DNA from 2 places in the Brevibacillus ruminantium genome. Region 2 is predicted to be linked to the other one. Evidence: a T-box and tRNA genes for the amino acid it is inferred to sense, from the RefSeq annotation. Region 2 holds a T-box; the other holds one or more tRNA genes.
The links. The T-box of region 2 lies ahead of pheS (phenylalanine--tRNA ligase subunit alpha). A T-box ahead of a tRNA ligase gene usually reads a tRNA of that ligase, here a tRNA-Phe.
Positions count from the first base shown of each region.

Region 1: it encodes a tRNA-Phe, which carries the amino acid that the T-box ahead of pheS (phenylalanine--tRNA ligase subunit alpha) is inferred to sense. The anticodon was not compared.

Region 1 is NZ_CP098755.1:4,972,432-4,981,781, reverse strand. Features, by position in the region: rRNA gene NDK47_RS24570 (23S ribosomal RNA) at 1-1,939, shown strand, start outside; tRNA gene NDK47_RS24565 (tRNA-Asp) at 2,008-2,084, shown strand; tRNA gene NDK47_RS24560 (tRNA-Phe) at 2,121-2,193, shown strand; tRNA gene NDK47_RS24555 (tRNA-Lys) at 2,204-2,279, shown strand; tRNA gene NDK47_RS24550 (tRNA-Gly) at 2,349-2,424, shown strand; gene NDK47_RS24545 (tetratricopeptide repeat protein) at 2,771-4,453, shown strand; gene trxB (thioredoxin-disulfide reductase) at 4,519-5,478, shown strand; gene rapZ (RNase adapter RapZ) at 5,759-6,589, shown strand; gene NDK47_RS24530 (gluconeogenesis factor YvcK family protein) at 6,674-7,684, shown strand; gene whiA (DNA-binding protein WhiA) at 7,691-8,641, shown strand; gene NDK47_RS24520 (HPr family phosphocarrier protein) at 8,693-8,950, shown strand; gene NDK47_RS24515 (hypothetical protein) at 9,083-9,271, shown strand; gene NDK47_RS24510 (H-type small acid-soluble spore protein) at 9,287-9,350, shown strand, end outside.
Region 2 is NZ_CP098755.1:3,873,834-3,886,132, forward strand. Features, by position in the region: gene pheT (phenylalanine--tRNA ligase subunit beta) at 1-106, opposite strand, end outside; gene pheS (phenylalanine--tRNA ligase subunit alpha) at 127-1,161, opposite strand; T-box leader at 1,212-1,455, opposite strand; gene NDK47_RS19245 (DUF2225 domain-containing protein) at 1,575-2,303, shown strand; gene rlmB (23S rRNA (guanosine(2251)-2'-O)-methyltransferase RlmB) at 2,296-3,120, opposite strand; gene NDK47_RS19255 (potassium channel family protein) at 3,120-3,773, opposite strand; gene sspI (small acid-soluble spore protein SspI) at 3,952-4,188, shown strand; gene NDK47_RS19265 (Ger(x)C family spore germination protein) at 4,232-5,392, opposite strand; gene NDK47_RS19270 (GerAB/ArcD/ProY family transporter) at 5,385-6,548, opposite strand; gene NDK47_RS19275 (spore germination protein) at 6,545-8,080, opposite strand; gene NDK47_RS19280 (DUF1294 domain-containing protein) at 8,223-8,585, opposite strand; gene NDK47_RS19285 (DedA family protein) at 8,588-9,205, opposite strand; gene NDK47_RS19290 (B12-binding domain-containing radical SAM protein) at 9,333-11,120, opposite strand; gene NDK47_RS19295 (MogA/MoaB family molybdenum cofactor biosynthesis protein) at 11,323-11,829, opposite strand; gene NDK47_RS19300 (aminotransferase-like domain-containing protein) at 12,025-12,299, shown strand, end outside.

The DNA.
Region 1 (9,350 bases), 1.1 Mb from region 2:
GACGATGAGTGCTAAGATCCATCGTCAAGAGGGAAACAGCCCAGACCATCAGCTAAGGTCCCCAAGTGTATGTTAAGTGGGAAACGATGTGGAGTTGCCCAGACAACCAGGATGTTGGCTTAGAAGCAGCCACCATTTAAAGAGTGCGTAATAGCTCACTGGTCGAGTGACTCTGCGCGGAAAATGTAACGGGGCTAAACATACCACCGAAGCTATGGCAGTCCTTATGGACTGGGTAGGGGAGCGTTCCAAGCAGCAGTGAAGCCGTACCGGAAGGAGCGGTGGAGCGCTTGGAAGTGAGAATGCCGGTGTAAGTAGCGAAAAGACAAGTGAGAATCTTGTCCACCGAAAGCCTAAGGTTTCCTGGGGAAGGCTCGTCCTCCCAGGGTTAGTCGGGACCTAAGCTGAGGCCGAAAGGCGTAGGCGATGGACAACAGGTTGATATTCCTGTACCACCTCTGTACCGTTTGAGCAATGGCGTGACGCAGGAGGATAGGGTGAGCGGCCTACTGGATGGCCGTCCAAGCAGCAAGCCTGGTGTGTAGGCAAATCCGCACACTATCAAGGGCAAGCTGTGATGGCGAGGGAAATTTTAGTACCGAAGTCCCTGATTTCACACTGCCAAGAAAAGCGTCTAGCGAGGAACAAGGTGCCCGTACCGCAAACCGACACAGGTAGGCGAGGAGAGAATCCTAAGGTGCGCGGGATAACTCTTGCTAAGGAACTCGGCAAAATGGCCCCGTAACTTCGGGAGAAGGGGCGCCCCGGTAGGGTTTATAGCCCGAGGGGGCCGCAGTGAAAAGGCCCAAGCGACTGTTTAGCAAAAACACAGGTCTCTGCGAAGCCGCAAGGCGAAGTATAGGGGCTGACGCCTGCCCGGTGCTGGAAGGTTAAGGGGATGGGTTAGCGCAAGCGAAGCTTTGAACCGAAGCCCCAGTAAACGGCGGCCGTAACTATAACGGTCCTAAGGTAGCGAAATTCCTTGTCGGGTAAGTTCCGACCCGCACGAAAGGCGTAACGACTTGGGCGCTGTCTCGGCAAGAGACCCGGTGAAATCATAATACCTGTGAAGATGCAGGTTACCCGCGACAAGACGGAAAGACCCCATGGAGCTTTACTGTAGCCTGGTATTGGAACTTTGTGCATCATGTACAGGATAGGTGGGAAGCTGAGAAGCAGGGGCGCCAGCCTCTGTGGAGCTGTCGGTGGGATACCACCCTTGATGTACGGAGTTTCTAACTCGTCACCCTGATCGGGTGAGAGGACCATGCCAGGTGGGCAGTTTGACTGGGGCGGTCGCCTCCTAAAAGGTAACGGAGGCGCCCAAAGGTTCCCTCAGAATGGTCGGAAATCATTCGTAGAGTGTAAAGGCAGAAGGGAGCTTGACTGCGAGACCTACAAGTCGAGCAGGGACGAAAGTCGGGCTTAGTGATCCGGTGGTTCCGCATGGAAGGGCCATCGCTCAACGGATAAAAGCTACCCTGGGGATAACAGGCTTATCTCCCCCAAGAGTCCACATCGACGGGGAGGTTTGGCACCTCGATGTCGGCTCATCGCATCCTGGGGCTGAAGTAGGTCCCAAGGGTTGGGCTGTTCGCCCATTAAAGCGGTACGCGAGCTGGGTTCAGAACGTCGTGAGACAGTTCGGTCCCTATCTGTCGCGGGCGCAGGAAGTTTGAGGAGAGCTGTCCTTAGTACGAGAGGACCGGGATGGACGCACCGCTGGTGCACCAGTTGTCACGCCAGTGGCACAGCTGGGTAGCTATGTGCGGAAGGGATAAGCGCTGAAAGCATCTAAGCGTGAAGCCCCCTCCAAGATGAGACTTCCCACAGCGCAAGCTGGTAAGACCCCTCATAGACGATGAGGTTGATAGGTTCGGTGTGGAAGCGCGGCAACGCGTGGAGCTGACGAATACTAATCGGTCGAGGACTTATCCACAAACCTTTAGCAATCATGCATATCCAGTTTTGAAAGTGCGAAACCAACCTCGTAAGAGGTTTTTTTATGGAGCTGTGGTGAAGTTGGAGTTCACGCCGGTCTGTCACACCGGAGGTCGCGGGTTCGAGTCCCGTCAGCTCCGCCATTTTCCACTTTCTCTTTCAGTTTCTCTGTGTTTCGCGGCTCGGTAGCTCAGTCGGTAGAGCAGAGGACTGAAAATCCTCGTGTCGGCGGTTCGATTCCGTCCCGAGCCATCTTTGTTGCGAGCCATTAGCTCAGTTGGTAGAGCATCTGACTTTTAATCAGAGGGTCGAAGGTTCGAGTCCTTCATGGCTCACCAGTACTATATCCCCAAAAGTGACGTAGTGCCTTATTCCAAGGACTTTTGGGAACATGGTATCAAAAATATGCGGACGTAGCTCAATTGGTAGAGCGTCGCCTTGCCAAGGCGAAGGTCGCGGGTTCGAGACCCGTCGTCCGCTCCATAGAAGCAATTCAGGTCCCTCACCCGTTCCGGGTTCACCCTCGGGGATGAGACAGAAGCAATGCTCGGGTACATCTGATCTGGCTGCGCGAAGGAGCAAATCGACGCAGAGTCGCCAGTAGGAAGCGAGACCCGTCGTCCGCTCCATAGAAGAACTGATACAAAACACCACTTGCTGTTCAGCCAGTGGTGTTTCCTGCTTTTTGGCGAGAAAAGCCCATTCACACCTTCTGAAAAAGAAGTTATACGGGGCAAAGGAAAACTTTAAACGGGTGCATCACCTTGTAGGCTAGGGGCGCTTCTGGTACGATACATGAAGGTACTGCCCCTGTGATGCTGGAGGTTCTATGAAACAAAACAAAAGTGTCGTGAACAAGACTATTATTCATTTCAACCAGGATGCTCGTTTCTTTGTCGAACGAGGCCTGCGTTTTTTACAGCGCTATGATTATGAAAAGGCGATGCGCAGCTTTCGTCGGGCCATCGAACAGGAACCGAAAAACGCCGAGTATCAATGCCATCTGGCAAGTGTATTGGCGGAAATCGGTAATTTCCAGGCGTCTAACGATATTTTGTACGATGTCCTTGAAAAATGTGGTCCTCAGATGGTAGAAGTCTACTTCTATATGGCAAATAATTACGCCAATCTGGAAGATTACGAGATGGCGGAAGAGATGGCGATTCGCTATCTGCAACTGGAGAGTGACGGCTCGTACCGTGATGATGCGGAAGAGCTTCTGGATTACATCTACTTTGAACTGGATATGCCCCCTCGTCATTTTCTGGCTGGGGAGCGTGAGGATTTGTACAGCAAGCACGAGCGTGCGCGGCATAGTTTGGAAGAAGGCCGTTTTTTAGAAGCATTGGAGCTGTTAAAAGAGATTGTCGAGTCAGATCCTTCTTTCATGCCTGCATGGAATAATCTCTCCTTGGCTTACTACTACGTAGGTGATTTTCAGCAGGCGATGACCACGATTGAGGAAACGCTGGAGCGTGATCATGGCAATCTCCATGCGCTTTGCAATCTGGCTGTGCTGTTGTCCCATCACAACCAGGCCAAAGAACTGGTAACCTTGATTCAAATGCTAAAAAAGGTCGTTCCCTACCATCCCGATCATGCCTACAAGCTGGCAACCACCATGGGTGTGTTGGGACAGCATGAGGAAGCGTATCACCTGTACGCCAAGATGCTGAAGTCCGGCCGTCCCCATGAAGCATGCACCTACCACTACGCTGCCATCTCCGCGTATATGAGCGGCCGGAAGGAACAAGCGATTCGCTGGTGGCTCAAAGTAAAGCAACTGGACCCGGACTCCGGGGTGGCTGAATACTATATGGAGATGGTAAAAGCGGAAAAGGACGGGCAAACTAGGGAAGTGATTCCGTATCATTACCATCAGCCGCAGCAGGAAGTCTCTTGGGAGAAAGCTCCTGAAACAGGAGTGGAAGAGCTGAAAAATGACCCGATGATCCGTGCATCCCTGCTTTGGGCACTGCAGCATGGACGGGATGAAGTGAAGTTTGCTGTGCTCCAGACGCTGGCGCTGATCGGCGATGCTGAGGCCGAGGCGGCTGTCCGGCAATGCTACTATCAGACGGACGATCCCCAGCTCCAAAAGCTGGCACTGCTTGCGTTGGCGGATATGGGGGCGGAGATGCCGACGGCGAAAGCGTCGCATACAGCCGAAGGAATGGCAGGCACCTCTGTCCGTACAGAGGCGCAGAGAATCGAGACCGGAAGCAGCACGGACGCGGTAGACAGCGTGGAAGCAATGATCTGTCGATCGCTTTGTGCAGAAGGAGAAAAGGAGCTGCGCGAGTGGTCCGTAGCACGCTGGAGAAGCTACGTGCAGAAAGGCAAGCGCTCCGTACAGGTGCAAAAGATTGTCGCGTGGGTGGCGGCACTCGAATATCTATACGGTGCATCGAAAGATGACAAAAAGCAGTCACAAGCCAAGCTTGCCGAAAAATACGGAGTCTCCCCATCAACTGTGTCAAAATGCGTAAAAGCGCTACAGCCCCTTGATTGAAATAGATTCTCATTTTATAATAAATATAAACAAACAATTGTTGTAGATTGAGGAGGCAATGGATCATGAGCGATCAAAAAGTGTACGACGTTATCATTGCCGGCGCTGGCCCTGCTGGGATGACCGCCGCTGTATATACCTCTCGTGCGAATATGAGCACACTTATGCTGGAGCGTGGTATTCCTGGCGGTCAGATGGCCAATACAGAAGAAATCGAAAACTACCCTGGCTTTGGGTCTATTCTGGGTCCTGACCTGTCTACCAAGATGTTTGAACACGCGCAAAAATTCGGTGCTGAATACGCGTACGGAGAGATCAAGGAAATCAAAGATGAAGAGCCGTACAAGCGCGTCATTACCTCCGACAAGGAGTACCTGGCCAAATCGGTTATTATCGCTACAGGTGCGGAGCATCGTCTGTTGGGTGTAGAGGGTGAAAAAGAGCTCTCCGGACGAGGCGTTTCGTATTGTGCAGTTTGTGATGGCGCCTTTTTCCGGGGAAAAGAGCTCGTCGTTGTCGGGGGTGGGGACTCTGCGGTTGAGGAGGCTGTGTTCCTGACGCGTTTTGCATCCAAAGTGACAATCATTCACCGCCGCGACCAGTTCCGGGCCCAAAAGATCCTGCAAAAACGTGCATTTGACAACGAAAAAATCGAAGTGATTTGGGATACCGTGGTGAAGAAAATCAACGGAGAAGGAAAAGTCCAAAGCGTTTCTCTGGAAAATGTAAAAACAGGAGAACAAAGCGAGCTGACGACGGATGGCGCCTTCATATACGTAGGGATGGACCCGCTGACCGAAAGCGTTCGCCATTTGGGCATCACTAATGAAGCCGGGTATGTGCTGACAGATGAACGCATGTATACAAAAGTAAAAGGGATTTTTGCTGCAGGGGATGTACGTGAAAAAATGCTTCGTCAGGTTGTAACAGCCACCGGCGATGGATCGATCGCTGCCCAATCTGCTCAACACTATGTAGAGGAATTGAACGAACGCCTCGCGGAAACAAATGTCACAATCTCTTAACCTGTTTGTAACATGAGTGAAATATTTGGCAGGTAAGATAAAGACAATGAATTGACCCCCTTATCTATACGAACCATTTGCGTGGCTGATAAAGCCACGCCATTTTTTTTCTATAAGGGACTACGCTTGGACAAAAACAACATCCAGATACAGAGTTACCATAGCCAACTGATGCGAAAATACCAAGGAATATGGTATGCTTACATCAGAATCGTAGGAGGCGAGTGGAGTGACAGAAGTGGGAAACGAGAGGGACGTAAATCTATTGATCATTACCGGGATGTCCGGTGCGGGAAAAACCGTTGCCGTTCAGAGCTTGGAAGATCTGGGTTTTTTTTGTGTAGATAATCTGCCGCCTGTCCTTATCCCGAAGTTTGCGGAGTTACTCAAGCAGTCAGGGGGCAATATTGAACGCGTCGCTTTGGTGGTAGATCTGCGCGGCCGTGAATTCTTCGAGAGTTTGTCAGAGGCCATTGACAGCTTAAATCAAACAGATGGGATTTCCTTCCATATCCTTTACCTGGATGCCAATGATCAGACGCTGGTTTCCCGGTATAAGGAAACACGTCGCCGTCATCCGCTTTCACCCAACGGTTCACCACTGGAAGGAATCCATGCCGAGCGTCGATTGCTTCAGGAAATGAAGGGGCGCGCCCATCAGATCATTGATACCAGCCAAATGAAACCGGCACAATTGCGAGAAAAAATAATTAGCCAGTATACCTTGCAAGGCTCATCCTTGACCATCAACATCCTGTCTTTCGGATTCAAGTACGGAACCCCGATTGACGCCGACCTGATGTTTGATGTGCGATTTTTACCTAATCCGCATTACGTTGAAGAATTGCGGCCAAAAACTGGGTGTGACCCGGAAGTGGCCGAGTACGTCATGAATCAGAAGGAAACAAAAGAATTTGTCGAAAAGCTGATTGATTTCTTGGCCTATACATTGCCGCATTACCAGCGAGAAGGGAAAAGCCAGCTGGTAATCGGGATTGGTTGTACCGGAGGTAAACATCGTTCGGTGGCGATTACCGAGCACTTGGGTGAAGTTTTTGCCAAAGACTTCTCCATTCGGGTCAGTCACCGTGACATGGAAAAAAGCAAGTAAGCATAGGATGGCAGGAAAAGAGAGAGAAGTCATCCGTGACGAAATGGGCCTTTGTATGTGTATCAGCATATAATGAGGTGACATATGCCGACGAGGAGAATGGGATCACAGCCTGGCAACCGGCTGCGGATAGTTGTGATCGGCGGTGGAACGGGACTGTCTGTCCTGTTAAGGGGATTAAAGCATGCGCCGGTTCATATAACGGCTGTTGTAACCGTCGCTGATGATGGAGGAAGCTCAGGCAGACTGCGTGAAGAGATGGATATGCTCCCGCCTGGAGACATCCGCAACGTGTTGACTGCCTTGGCCGATACCGAGCCGTTGATGGAAAAGGTGATGCAGTACCGTTTTTCTACGGGTACTGGATTAGCTGGGCATAATTTGGGAAATCTACTTCTTGCAGCGATGAATGAAATTACCGGGGATTTTGTCACGGCTGTCAAAAAGCTGAGTGATGTACTGGCCGTTCGCGGCGATGTGCTTCCGGCCTCGACACAATCGATCCGGCTCATGGCCGAGATGGAGGATGGTTCGATCATTGCGGGAGAATCACAGATCCCGCTGACGGGCAAGAGGATCAAGCGGGTATATCTTGATCCTGAGGATGTTGTACCTTTAAGTGAGGCATTGCAAGCCATAGAAGATGCAGACGCCATCCTGATTGGTCCGGGCAGTCTGTATACCAGTATTCTGCCCAATTTGCTCGTGCAGGGCTTATTCACTGCGGTGAAAAGATCAACGGCACCCAAGATCTACATTTGCAACGTCATGACGCAGCCAGGGGAAACGGACGGCTATTCCGCATCCCGGCATGTAGAAGTGATGTACAAACATGTAGGCGGACCGTTTTTGGATACAGTGATCGTCAATTCAGCAACGATCCCCGATCTGATCCTGGAAAAGTACGCAGAGAAGGGGGCGACCCCTGTGGCGTGCGATGTAAAGCGCTTACGACAATTGGGGCTGCATATCATCGCGAAGCCGCTTGTCGGGTATGAAGAAGGGTACCTGCGTCACGATGCGAAGGCAGTGAGCAAAGAAGTCGTTTCGCTGGTCAAGCGGAAGCGACGGACGCAGAGGAAAGAGAAGGAGTGAGGGGTTATGTCATCTTTCGCCGCGCTGACAAAGAAGGAACTAACCATGTTAGAGGGTCCTGATTGTTGCAGCCGTGCAGAGCTGGCCGCACTGATACGCATGAACGGCAGCCTGCAATTTGGCGCAGGGCGTCTCGTACTGGATGTGACTACGGAAAATGCGGCGATTGCCAGACGGATCTACACTCTGTTGAAAAAAATGTTCAAAGTGCATGCAGAGCTTTTGGTCCGAAAGAAAATGCGGCTGAAGAAAAACAATGTCTACATCGTAAGAATTCCGCATGGTGCCAACGAAATTCTCCATGAACTGCGCATCATGGAGGAGAGCCTTTCCTTTGTCAGGGGAATCTCACCCGACATCGTGAAATCATCCTGCTGCCGGGCAGCTTTTCTGCGTGGTGCTTTTTTGGCCGGCGGGTCTGTCAATCATCCGGAGGCATCCAGCTATCATTTGGAGATCTTCACCTCCTATCAGGATTTTTGCGAGGCGCTGACCAAAATGGCGAATCGCTACAAGCTGAATGCCAAGTGCATTGAGCGGAAAAAAGGGTATGTGCTCTATATCAAGGAAGGGGAAAAGATCACGGAATTTCTCAGCTTGATCGGGGCGCATCAGGCGCTGTTTTACTTTGAGGATGTCCGCATCGTAAAGGACATGCGCAACTCGGTAAACCGCCTGCATAACTGCGAGATGGCCAATATCAACAAGACCGTCAATGCAGCGGCCAAGCAGATGGAGAATATCAAATTGATCCAAGAAGAGATCGGTCTGGAAAACCTGCCCAAGCGGCTGCGCGAGGTAGCAGAGCTGCGTTTGATCCATCCCGATATCAATTTGAAAGAGCTGGGCGAGATGATTCCCAGCGGCGTGGTCAGCAAGTCAGGGATCAACCACCGATTGCGGAAAATTAACGAAATCGCTGACAAATTACGAGAAAAAGAAAATATTTCCGTATAGAGACATGGTATACTAACGATATAAGTGACACTGGACGAGGAGGTTTCACCCATGGTTCAACAGCAGGTTGTGGTCAAGTTGAAAACTGGTTTGCAGGCCCGTCCTGCGGCGTTTTTTGTGCAGGAGGCTAACCGGTTTGTATCGGAGGTATTTGTTGAAAAAGGGAACAAGAAGGTAAATGCGAAAAGCATCATGGGGATTATGAGCCTCGCCATTAGTTCGGGAACGGAGATCGTGATTTCTGCTGAAGGGCCTGATGCATCGCAAGCAGTTACCAGCCTGAGCAATTTGGTGAGCAAAGAAGAATAGGTGCGTAAAAGCAAGGAAAGACACTTTCTGCGGAAGGTGTCTTTTTTTCTGTATCTCCCAAGCGCTTGCATGGTTCCCGCACAAACTGGGCATTGCTAAGGGATGTAACAGCGAGAAAAAGGAGGGAGAAGCGTGAGCACCGAACGCGAAAAGTATACCGAGGGTCGGGAAGATTATGACATGGATATCGACCGCATGGTCAATGAAGGGCTGGGCGGGGGACAAGTCATGGATCAGAACGGACTGATTGAAGAGACCACGACAGACACGATGACAGGAGCGAGTACCGCAGGTGACGGTGACGCTCTGGATCAACAGTAAAGGAGAAAGGGACGCATGGACCTGAATCGAGCACAGGAAATTATCCGTTCCACAGACAAGATCGAAGTCCAGTATCAAG
Region 2 (12,299 bases):
CCGCATCTACCTCAATCCCGCTGCGGGTCAGCTTTTCCGCCAGCTCGTGGGGGGTGATATCGTGTAAATCCACGTATTCCGACAACCATTGATATGATACCTTCATCTCTGATACGACTCTCCTTTCTAGGATCGGTTAAATTGGTTCAAGAACCGGACATCATTTGTATAGAAATGGCGAATGTCTTCTACGCCGTATTTCAGCATGGCGATTCGCTCTACGCCCATACCAAAGGCAAAGCCGCTGACCTCCTGCGGATCGTAGCCAGCCATTTGCAGTACGCGCGGGTGCACCATGCCCGACCCGAGAATTTCGATCCAGCCTGTCTGTTTGCAGACGCGGCAGCCTTCTCCGCCGCATTTGAAGCACTGCAGGTCAACCTCTGCACTCGGCTCCGTGAAAGGGAAGAAGCTCGGACGTAGGCGGACCTGCTGATTGGCTCCGAACATCTGACGGGCGAAAGTAAGCAGCGTCCCTTTGAGATCGCTCATGCGAATGCCTTTGTCTACGACAAGTCCCTCGATCTGCGTGAACTGGTGGGAGTGAGTCGCATCGTCATCATCGCGGCGATACACTTTTCCCGGACAGATGATTTTCACCGGCGCTTTGCCTTCTTTTTTCAGCATGGTGCGCGCCTGTACGGGTGACGTATGGGTACGCATCAAGATTTCCTCGGTGATGTAAAAAGAATCCTGCATGTCGCGAGCCGGGTGATCCTTGGGCAGATTGAGCATTTCAAAGTTGAAATGATCCAGCTCTACCTCTGGCCCTTCAGCGATATCAAAGCCCAGCCCGATGAAAATATCCTCGATCTCCTCAATGATGCGGGAGAGAGGGTGCATCGTTCCTGCCTGCACAGGGCGGCCCGGCAAGGTCACGTCAATGGATTGGGACGTCAGCTTGGCCGTGAGCGCCGCTTCCTCCAGGGAGGCTTGTTTGTTTGCGAAGGCGTCCTCTAGTGCAGTTCGTACTTCATTGACCAGTTGCCCTACCACTGGCCTTTCTTCCGGGATGAGACTGCCCATGCCACGCAGCAGCTCTGTCAGCTCTCCTTTTTTTCCTAGATATTTCACACGCAGCTCTTGCAGCTGCGCTGCCTCCGCGACCTGGCCGAGCTGGGCCAAGGCGGATTGCTTCATTTCCTGTAACCGCGTTTGCACGTTTGATCGCTCCTTCTACATGTTTTTGAAAAAAAGAAAAAACCCGCCCCCTAAGGGACGAGTCATTACTCGCGGTACCACCCTTGTTAAGCAGAGCCGAAAAAAGCTTTGCTTCACTCGATCATGATAACGGGTTGCCCCGGTTTCCCCCTACTATGTTCCTAGTTCAGAAACGGTTCAGGGAACAGCTCCAGAGTGAATTCGGCAGACTTGGCTTGGGATGCTTTCAGTCAGCGGCATCTCCTCCCTGTAAATCCATAGGTCCTGCGTACTAGTCTCTGTCATCGCTTTCCGTTATAATGAAGTTGTAGGAAAATTATAGCGCAACCAGAGGGAACTTTCAATTCTACAAATGTTGTATATGGTTCGGAATTTCTCCTACGAAACACCCTCTTTGAAAGGGGACTTTTGGCATGATCGAACAAATTACAGCTCTCTATGACAAAAATCTAAGTTGTCCTCACTGTCAAGCCGCCTTTTCAAGCAAGCGGGTACGCAGCGGATCACTTTCCATGTTGAAGCGGGACAGTGATTTTTGCACCTACTTCAAGGAGCAGGCACTTAACCCGATTTTGTATACAGTCAATGTTTGCCCATCCTGCGGTTTTGCCTTTACGGATCTGTTTGATGAGCGATTGGCTCCCGGACAAAAAAAGCTGGTAAGTGAACTGATTTCCGCAAAATGGACCCCAAAAGAACTGGGCGGGATTCGCAGCCTGCCAGCAGCCGTAGCAGCTTACAAGCTGGCGATTTACGCAGCAGAGCTGACCGACCAGGTCCATTCCGTCAAAGCGGGACTCTATCTGCGCCTGGCCTGGCTTTACAGATTCACTGCCAATGCCGCCGAGGAAAGACGCTTTCTTCAAATTGCGGTCCATGAATATGAACAGTCCTATATCCATTCCGATTATACCCGCGGCGAGAAGGAAATGTCAGAAGTTCGCATTTTGTATCTGATCGGCGATTTGATGCGCCGGATCGAGCAATACGACAAAGCGATCCAGTACTTCTCCCACGCTTTGGAATTCAGAAACCGCACCATTGAAACCGGCATTTTACAAATGGCGCAAGATCAATGGGCCCAGGCGCGCGAAGAATATAAGGAAAAGAAAAAGCAGCCGCAAGTGGCCATGATCAGTTAGCTGGAGGGAAGGTGCGGTGTCGCTGGGCTTCGTAAACGAGGATACCGGCTGCGACTGCCGCGTTTAATGATTCTGCCCGACCATACAACGGAATATGTACATAACTGTCGGCAAGATCAGCGACCTGCGTGGAGACTCCTCGTCCTTCGTTGCCGATCACCAGTGCCACTTTTCCGCCATATGCAGCCTCGTGATAAGCGAGGCTGTTTTCTTTGAGCGAGGAGACCAGGATGCGGCCCCCCTGCTGACGTACTTTCTGAATCGCCTCGGGAAGCGGCCGTACAAAAACAGCCAGGCGAAACAAGGCGCCCATTGTCGACCGGATTACTTTTCCGTTGTACAAATCCACGCTGCCTGCCCCGAGAACAACACCATCCACGCCAGCAGCTTCCGCCGTTCGCAGAATCGTGCCGAGATTGCCCGGGTCCTGGATTTCATCGAGCAAAAGAAGCATATAATCCCGGTTCGCCGCGCTTTCCATCCATTCTTGCCAATCGCGTGTATTTTTTTTCACTTCCGCAACAATTCCCTGCGGATTTTTGGTTTCTGTCAGCTTGGCCAGCACAGCAGCAGATACCGCCACCACTTCGATTTCCGTTTGCCGCTTTTCGATAGCGCGCAGACAGGCCGGATCGATTTCGCGCTGTTCATCATACAGCACCGTAACTACCCCGGCCCCGCTGTTTAGCGCTTCCTCCACCAAATGCGCACCTTCTACCAAAAAGCGATTTTGCTCCTCCCTGCCTTTGCGGTCCAAGAGCTGGTGCAAGCGCTTGACCAGCGGATTTTGGACGGAGGTAATCAGCTCATGACGCATTAATCCTGCTCCTCAAACGTTTTTAGATGCTTGTTGTTGCCAATCACAACGAGTACATCCCCGCTCTGGATGACCTCATCCGGGCTGGGGGCGATGTTAAATTTATCCCCGCTCTTGATCGCAATGACGTTCACCTCATAGCGAGCCCGCAGGTCCAGTTGACGCAGGTTTTTGCCGAGCATTTTCGAAGAAGCCACGACCTCTGCCACACTGTAATCTTCCGCCAGCTCGATAAAGTCAAGGACATTGGCCGAAATCAGATTGTGAGCCACACGAACCCCCATATCCCGCTCAGGGAATACGACACGATCGGCGCCGACTTTATAGAGAACCTGTCCATGCCGCTCGTTTTGAGCTTTGGCGACGATCTTTTTTACACCCATCTCCTTTAGGATCAAGACAGTCAAAATACTCGCCTGGATATCGGCGCCAATCGCAACGACAACGACGTCGAAATTGCGGATACCAATCTCTCTCAGTGCCCGTTCATCGGTTGAATCAGCCGCAACCGCATGTGTGACAAACTGGATATTTTCATTGATTCGCTCTTCGTCCTCATCGATTCCCATGACCTCGTAATCCATTTCGTACAAAGTCCGGGCGACACTGGAACCAAACCTGCCCATGCCGATAATGGCAAACTGCTTGGACATCTCTTCCACTCCTTCTTTTTTGGGCCGCTTAAAATTGACCAAATTTCCTGCATGACAGACTGATGAATACCAAGCATTATAACACATCATGGGCTGGCTTCAAAAACAGGTATGAGCCAGCCTGGAAAGACGAATACTAGGGGTGCAATCCATATGAAAAACGAGGTGATCTCCCGTCATGAACATTGCTGCGCTGAACCTCCGCCAGGCGATCATGTACAAGATGCAGGGCTCTGACGCCGGTGCCGTGGAAGACACCATCAAGGATGCGATCACAAGCGGTCAGGAAAAAACGCTTCCCGGGCTAGGTGTCCTTTTTGAAGTGCTATGGCAAAACAGCGATGCCTCCAGCCGGAAAGAAATGGTGCAAACTATTGCAGAGCATCTTCCTGCGCAAACAGACCGCCCCGTGTAAGCATGCTCAAAAGGGAGGGACCTCGGGTCTCTCCCTTTCGCTTTCAGTACATTTCCATGCCCAACCGGCGCAGCTTGATCGTATATGTAGCTTTTATCGGAAAGTCTTTAAAGTCCTCCAGCCACTTGTGTTCTACCCAGTAATCGAAATAATGATGGGCATGGAGAGCGAGACCTAGTTTAAGGACATCGCTATTATGCTCATCCTGTAACTGATGAAACAATTTTTTCGCACGGTTTTCCATTTCCTTTTTAATCAAGTCCTGCAGCATCGCGATCATTTTTTCCTTGGGGACATCGGGTTTTGACGTCATCTCGATAATGTCTCCCTGTACGACACAATGATAGGAGGCGGCATGACCACGATACTTATCTGTTTCGCCGAGAAGGCCTCCCTGCATATCCAGTTTGGTTCTGACGAAATGCGGACGAAAGGTCACGTAGCCATGCTTTGTTCCGGGAAGCCGAATCACGACGTCTCCCCCGCGTTTTCGATCCCGCAGCTGCAGCAGTGACCAGGTCTGGATCTCGTTTAGATTCCCCACCATTTTGTATCCCCGAAAGATCGCCACTCCCTTCCAGCTCGCTTCATCATCCTTCACTTCTACATAATTCAGCATCGCTTCCATGGCATCACTGGTCGTCTGGATATAGAAATCACCCATCGTCTGATTGGGTATCAGGCCGATTCGTCTGCCGTTCTCAATCATCTCCATGATGTAGACGACCGGGATCTGCACCAGCCTCGGCTTGATTTCGAGCAGTGCCGCCGCCTCACCCTTCACTACAATCGGCCACAATAGTCGGCGAATCTGCGGGTCCCGCCGAAAGCTGTCAATAATTTCCTTTGTTCCTCTCCTCGCGACACTTTCACTTATCGCCAGTACCCTCGTATGTCCAAAGAATATCCGCTGATTCAGCCGTTGCTGGATATTGTTGGTCGCCTCTTTAATGGTTCGTCCTGTCACGCTCATGATCCGTACAGCATCTGCACTGCCCCCTCCTCCCTTGCCCGTGCTGCCGGCAATCTTTAACGGGATCGGAACCTGGATCGTGATCTTGTACAAATCCTCGTTTCCCTTGGCAAAATCAATGGCAATGCCGACGACCGATATTCTTTCCTCCAGCTCACGTCGATCCCAGCAACCAGCTAGCAACAGCAGACAAAGAAGCAGACAACAGATGCGGGACCAGACCTTACCCACCAGCCGTCCCCTCCTTGTTGAGCTTATTTCTCCGGTCTTGAAAGAACAGCACCACTAAATGTATCAACGGAGAAAAAAAAGACACCCATACTGTCGTATATCCAACGACAGTTGTAACTTTAAATATTTCGATAATATTTTGGGGCCGAAGTACAAGGAAGAACAGGGGGATCATCAGAACAATCGCCAGGATTCTCTGGAACCTGATCCCTCTGTGAAACAACTGGCGCAAACTGTAGATCATGGCGTAATACCCGTTGGCCACCGTGGTAAAAACCGCAGCCACCCAAACAGCCAGAAAAGCAGACTCGAGCCTCTCCAGGATCAGTCCGGGCACCTGTGTCGTCTTGACCAATTCTAGTGTGGGCCAGGTTACACGCTGCAGCTCTTCGTATCCAAAGACGGCGATTCCCGCTACCACAATTAACAGGTAGACAAAGACAGCGATGCCGATCCCATAGATCCCCGACCGGATTTTACTCGTGTTTTCATGGGCAAAAGCAAAAAAGATGAGCATAATCTCATAACCCTGATAGGAAAAATTGGCTTCGAACGAGCCCTTAAGCAGCGTATGCATTGGTACTCTTATCAGTGGCATCAGGTGATTCCACTCCGCCTTTTGAAAGGAGGCGATCGCGATAAACAGAACGGGAAAAAGAATCAACGGAAAGAGAATTTCGTTTACCCGCGCAACCGTATCCGTTTCATGCATGCACAAAATGAACGCAAGGACAAACATGGTAATAATGATCATTTCGAGTGGCGTGTCCAACAGGACGGCCGTAACGACCACCTCTCCAAACATGCGTGCGGTGATCCCGGTTGTCACATAGAGAACCGTCAAAAAGGCAAAGATCCAGGGGAGGCTCAGAACAAGGCCCAATCGGGGATGCTTGCTGCCGCCCCAAATGATCCGGCTGTATTGAACGAATGTCAGCCCCGGAAAACGACGGCTCAATACTGCGATGATCAGAATGGACAGAAACGGAAGGACAGACCCAATCAATGGACCCATCCAGCCAGCCTCATACAGCTTCGATGTCGTTGTCCGAGGCAGTGTCAGTACGCCCACCCCGATCAAGGTGCTGGTGATCAAGCATGTCATCTGCCAGAGGGAGAGCGAATTCGGCCTGTTGCTTCCACCACCATGGCTCATGAACGCCACCCTCCTTTCGACCTCTTCTCATCTTCTGGATGGAACATGGCAGGTCTATTTTTCATCCAGTTCAAGGGCGCGCGAATGATATAATCGCGCAGCCCCAGCAGGTTGACTGGGCTGAACGGTGTCATATACGGGACACCAAATGATTTGAGTGACGCAAGATGGATCAGTATGATGATCAGAAAGAGCATAATCCCATAAAGCCCGAACATTCCCGCCAAAATCATCAGCGGAAATCGAAGCATCCGAATCGCGATGGCCGCGCTATAACTGGGCGTGGCAAACGAACCAATCGTGGTGAGTGCGACAATGATCACCATGATGGGACTGACCAGTCCGGCCGAAACGGCTGCTTCTCCGACTACCAGAGCCCCGACGATACCGATGGTAGGTCCGATTGGACCCGGCAGCCGAACGCTTGCCTCCCTCAGAATCTCAATGGCCATTTCCATGATGATCGCTTCTACGACAGAAGGGAACGGAACAGTTGAACGCCCTGCTGCCATGGCGATCAACAACCGTGATGGAATCATCTCCGGATGAAACGAGCTGAATGCGATGTAAAGGGAAGGGAGCAATAGCGCGATGATCACACTCGTAGCGCGAATAAGCCGGATAAACGTAGCAATATAGAACCGTTCATAGTAATCCTCAGGACTCTGGTAAAACTGCGAGATAACTGCTGGCGCAATCAGTGCAAAGGGAGTGCCGTCAACGAGAATTGCCACTTTTCCTTCCAACAGATTGGCCACAACCTTGTCAGGCCGTTCTGTATTCTGAATCTGCGGAAAAGGGGACCAGCGCCGGTCCTGGATTATTTGTTCAATATAGCCGCTCTCTAGAATCGCATCGATATTGATACTCTCGATTCTTCGGTAGATTTCCTGAACAATGGGCTGGTGCGCAATGCCTTGAATGTGCATGACGTGCACATCGGTCTGCGTCCGCTGTCCGACGACAAAATGCTTGAGGTGCAAATTAGGGTCTTTCAAACGGGTACGGATTAATGCCGAGTTGACAGTCAATGTCTCTGAAAACCCGTCGCGCGGCCCCCGTACGACTGACTCAGTCTTTGGTTCTTCGACTCCACGTCGATCCCAGCCGCACGTATTGTTTAAATACGCCGTGTCCTGGCCATCCAATAGCAGAACCGAGTTGCCAGTCAAGATATTGCGTATGGCTTGCCGCAATTGGTTGGTAGATTCCAGCTCATTGACTTCAGGTCCCGTCATCGAGAGGTTCGTCGAAGTCATCGAGCGAATAATATAATTGTTGATTATTTCGCGGTCTACCATCCCTTCAATGAATAGAATAGCGGCTTCTTGGCCGCTTTTTACCTGAAATCGCCGAATCACGAAATCATCACTATTCCCCAACTGCGCCTCAAACAAGGAGAGGTTGTCTTGTAGACTGGAGGACAGGCGTGTTTCGGGAATACTCTCCATACTTTTCAAGGAATGCTTGTCGAGCTTGCGTTGCTTCTGGCTTCTTTTTCGTTCTTCCCACGCCTTCCAGAACTGACTCATCACTCGCCCTCCTTTATCAAGGATGAGGATAGTATCTCCAAAAAAAGGAGATTCACTCTTATTTTCAACATGAGAATAAGAGGTTCAGTATTATGAACACAAAAAACCCTTCCAAAGCGGAAGGGATACTTGTTCGCATCTCTCAACGATTTAGAAAGGCAAATACAAGAAGAACCATCTGAATGATGAAAAAAAGCGGGACGGCGATCATAAAGGACGGATGCTTGGTTTTATGGCGATACAGCATCATGACAGCCCAGGTACCGGCGGCGCCTCCCAGCCCGGCAATAAGTAGAAGGCTCGACTCGGGAATGCGGAACCGTCCCTCTTTCGCATACTGCTTATCCTTGGCCATCATGACGGCTGCGTACAGATTGAGCAATAGTCCGCCGACCAACAGCCATCGCATCTGACTGCTCCACCAGCCATAGCCGATCAACAGCCAGGATGCTGCAAGCACCCCGTTTCGCGCCCGCCGATAGGCGGATAAAAACCGTTGTTTCATCGCTACTCTCCTTTTGCCCGGAATGTCCGATTGGCGAGGTAAAAGCGGCGGGCCACATACCCCACGACGAGCAGAATAAGCAGGACCAGAAGAGCATACAGGCCGTAGGAGCGGATCATTCCGATGATCCCCTCAACGTTGCGGCCAAAAATATGGCCGATGTAGTAAAAGGCAGCGGTCCAGATCAAACCGATCGGATAAGAAAGGATGGCATATCGGCGATAACTCATTCCGCTCATGGCTACAATATACGGAACCACGTGACGGACTACCGGGAACAGGTAGCTGAAGCACAAAGCGAGCGTACCGTATTTCTCCAGCAAGGCCGTGGATCGCGCCACGGTATGTCTCATCTTCTCACTCTTGGACAACCACTGCAGGATCGGTTTGCCAAAAAATTTACCCAGCAAAAATCCGATCGTCAAACCGGATGCCACCCCAAAATAACCAGCGAGAAACGCATAGAGCGGGTTCAGTATATTTATTGAAGCTAGAAATCCCCCCGTAGCCACAACCAATTCGTCCGGAATAGGCAGACCGACAATGCCCAGCCAGAGCAAAAAGAAAATGGCAAAATAGCCGTATTGCTCGATTATCGACATCAACAGGTTGATTTCCATGACGTAAAATCCCCTATTCTCACCGCTCAGCGCTTTCAATTGAACGAGCGGCAGTTTTTACATGTACTCCATTACCAATACAGTTCCACTCACCATAAAGTTACGATTTCAGGGAGATCCGTTCACTTTAGCCCAGCTTGCCTGAGCGAACCTCCTTCTGATGAACAACCGTATAGGAGTTAGCCTGACCTTCTTGATAGGGATAATATACGACCAGCACATAAGCACCGGGAATGAGTTCGCCCGTTTGCTCCCATTTCTCCAGATCAATGGAAACCAGTGCCGGCAGCGTATGCTTGAAATACTCTTTCTCTGAGGCTGCATGGCGGGCAAAATCCGCACGAAGCTCATGCTGCTTGTCTGCTACCGCCTGATGAAGTCCCTGGAGCTCAGATTTATCCAGCATATCTTCCCACCAGAGCCTCCGTGGCCGATGCTTTTGGTTTCGCAAATAGTCGAATTTCATCAAGCTGAGGATGTGATCCATCTGCTCCGTCCCCCGGTTCTCCAGGAAAAGGCGCAAACGGAGAAACAGATCCTCCAGTTGATGCCCGATCCGGCTCCACCCTTGCTCTTCCCAGTAATCCCCGAATTCCTGGAAGAAATCAAACGGCGTGGCAAATGTTCGCGTTACCAGCCATTCCAGCGTGTGGTCCATGCGATGGGCATTCCAGTACTTCTCCAGTATATCCTCCGCTCGCTTGATCCGCTGCATGTCTCCGAAGGACAGTACGTTGTTCCCGAGGATTTCATAGGGTGCCTGATCCATAAAAATATATCCGTGATTGGCTGCCCTCGCTCGAACGCCCGTCCCGCGCAGCATCTTCAGGAAGCCGAGCTGAAGCTCTTCCGGCCGCAGCGCAAACACGTCATTGAAGGTCTGACGAAATGACTGATAATCCTCTTCGGGCAATCCGGCAATCAGATCGAGATGCTGATCGATCTTCCCTGAGTTTTTAATCTTGGTCACGGTATTGGCCAACCGATCAAAGCGCTGGATTCGCTGTACGAGTCTGTTGGTCTCGTCATTGGTTGACTGAACGCCGATCTCAAAGCGAAAAATTCCGGGAGGGGCATTCTCAATCAGGAAATCAAGGACGTCAGCGCGCAAAATATCGGCTGTGATCTCAAATTGAAACACCGTTCCATTGTGATTGTCGATCAGGAACTGAAAAATCTCCAGTGCGTACTTTTTATTGATATTAAAGGTGCGGTCAACGAATTTAATTGTTTTGACGCCGTGATTGATCAGGCGCAGCAAATCTGCTTTCACCCGATCAAGTCCAAAATAGCGTACACCGTCCTCAATGGAGGAGAGACAGTATTGACACTTGAACGGGCAACCTCTGGACGCCTCAAAATAGACGACGCGGTTGTTCAGCTCGTCCAGATCGTCTTCGTAAGGGGAAGGAATAGAGTCCAGCTCCTCAATTTGGGGACGCGGCGCACTGAAACGGATATGCTCTCCTTCCCGGTAGGCGATACCTGCCACCTCTTTCAGCCGCGGAGGCTCGCCGGTACGGAAGGCCTCGTCATACGCTTTCATCAGCTCCAGAAAAGTCTGCTCCCCTTCTCCCAGCACGATCACGTCGAACTCGGGGTGCTGCTTCAGCCAGTGATCGGCATCGTAGCTCACCTCGGGTCCTCCCAGGATAATCGGCAGGTCAGGACAGATTTTTTTCAGGCTGGCGATAACATCAGCCGTCTCTCGAATATTCCAGATGTAACAGGAAAAAGCGGCAATATCCGGCTGCCGCTTGTATATATCTGCGACGATGTTCAAGGTCACATCATTAATCGTATACTCGGCCATCTCAATATCGGGAAACGTCGGTCTGGTGTAGCTGCGCAAATAGCGCAAAGCCAAAGACGAGTGAATAAACTTGGCATTTAACGTGGATAGCAATATTTTCATTCGTACGTGTACTCCTCTTGTAAGCAATCTCGACCCTGTCCTGCGACCTTCATAGCAAGCTGAGCTGCCTGCTAATTTTCAATTGCTTCATTCTCCCGGCAAAGGGTCAGGCATTTTTGCCTTCTGTTACAGTATCACATGGGAGTGCCGTGCAGCAAATAAAGATCGTCTCCAAAGGGATGCGCAGATGCTCCCCAAATCGTTACTTTGTAAGCTCCCTGACGACGTGCCCCAGCTCCGGTACAATCAAACGGGTCATCGCCAGCCGCACCGCACCCGTCGAGCCCGGAGTGGAAAAGATCGCTTTTCCCTGTCGGACACCTGCCACCGCACGACTGAGTATGGCAGCCGAACCAATGTCCTCCGTGAAGCTGAGCATGCGAAACAGCTCGCCAAAGCCAGGCATTTCTTTTTCCAGTAATTCACGTACCGCCTCAAAGGTATTGTCACGCGGAGAAATCCCGGTTCCGCCGTTTATCAAGATCACCTGGACCGCAGGATCAGTGATCCCCGCCTCAATCGCAGCCGTCACTTCGGCAGGCTCGTCTTTTACGATCCGGTACTGCTGGAGAGAATGTCCCGCTTCCAGCAGCATCTCCTTCATCAATTGACCGCTTTTATCCGTCTCCACTGTTCTTGTATCCGACACCGTAATAACCATGCATCCAACCTGCTTGGGTGCCTTCGCTTTGTGTTCTGCTGTGCTCATTTTCCTTCCTCTCCTTCATCCCGCAGCCATTCTCACCGGGTTAGGCTGTCTATACCGGCAGTCATGTCCTTCTCTTCTCCAGCCATGATAACATGTGCGGCCAAGCCTATCCAGCAGGGATTACCAGCCGCCTCGGGTTTGATTTATAATGGGGTCAACTTTTTCATACACTGATTTTGAACGAGGTGCTCGCCTATGCCCAACCGGCCATTTTTCGCATTTCATTTTCAGAAGCATGCAAAAACACCGCTCTACTTGCAATTGTTTGAACAGCTACAAACCGCAATCCTGCGCGGGGCCTTTCTGGACGGCGATCAGCTCATCTCTTTGCGGGAAATGAAAGCCATCAGCGGCTGCTCTCTGGAAACGGTGAAAAAAGCCTACGACCAGCTTGCTCACCATGGCTGGGTAGAAGCGAGCCAGGGAAAAGGGTACTTCCTGACGGCTAAAACCCGCGAGCTGCGCACCAA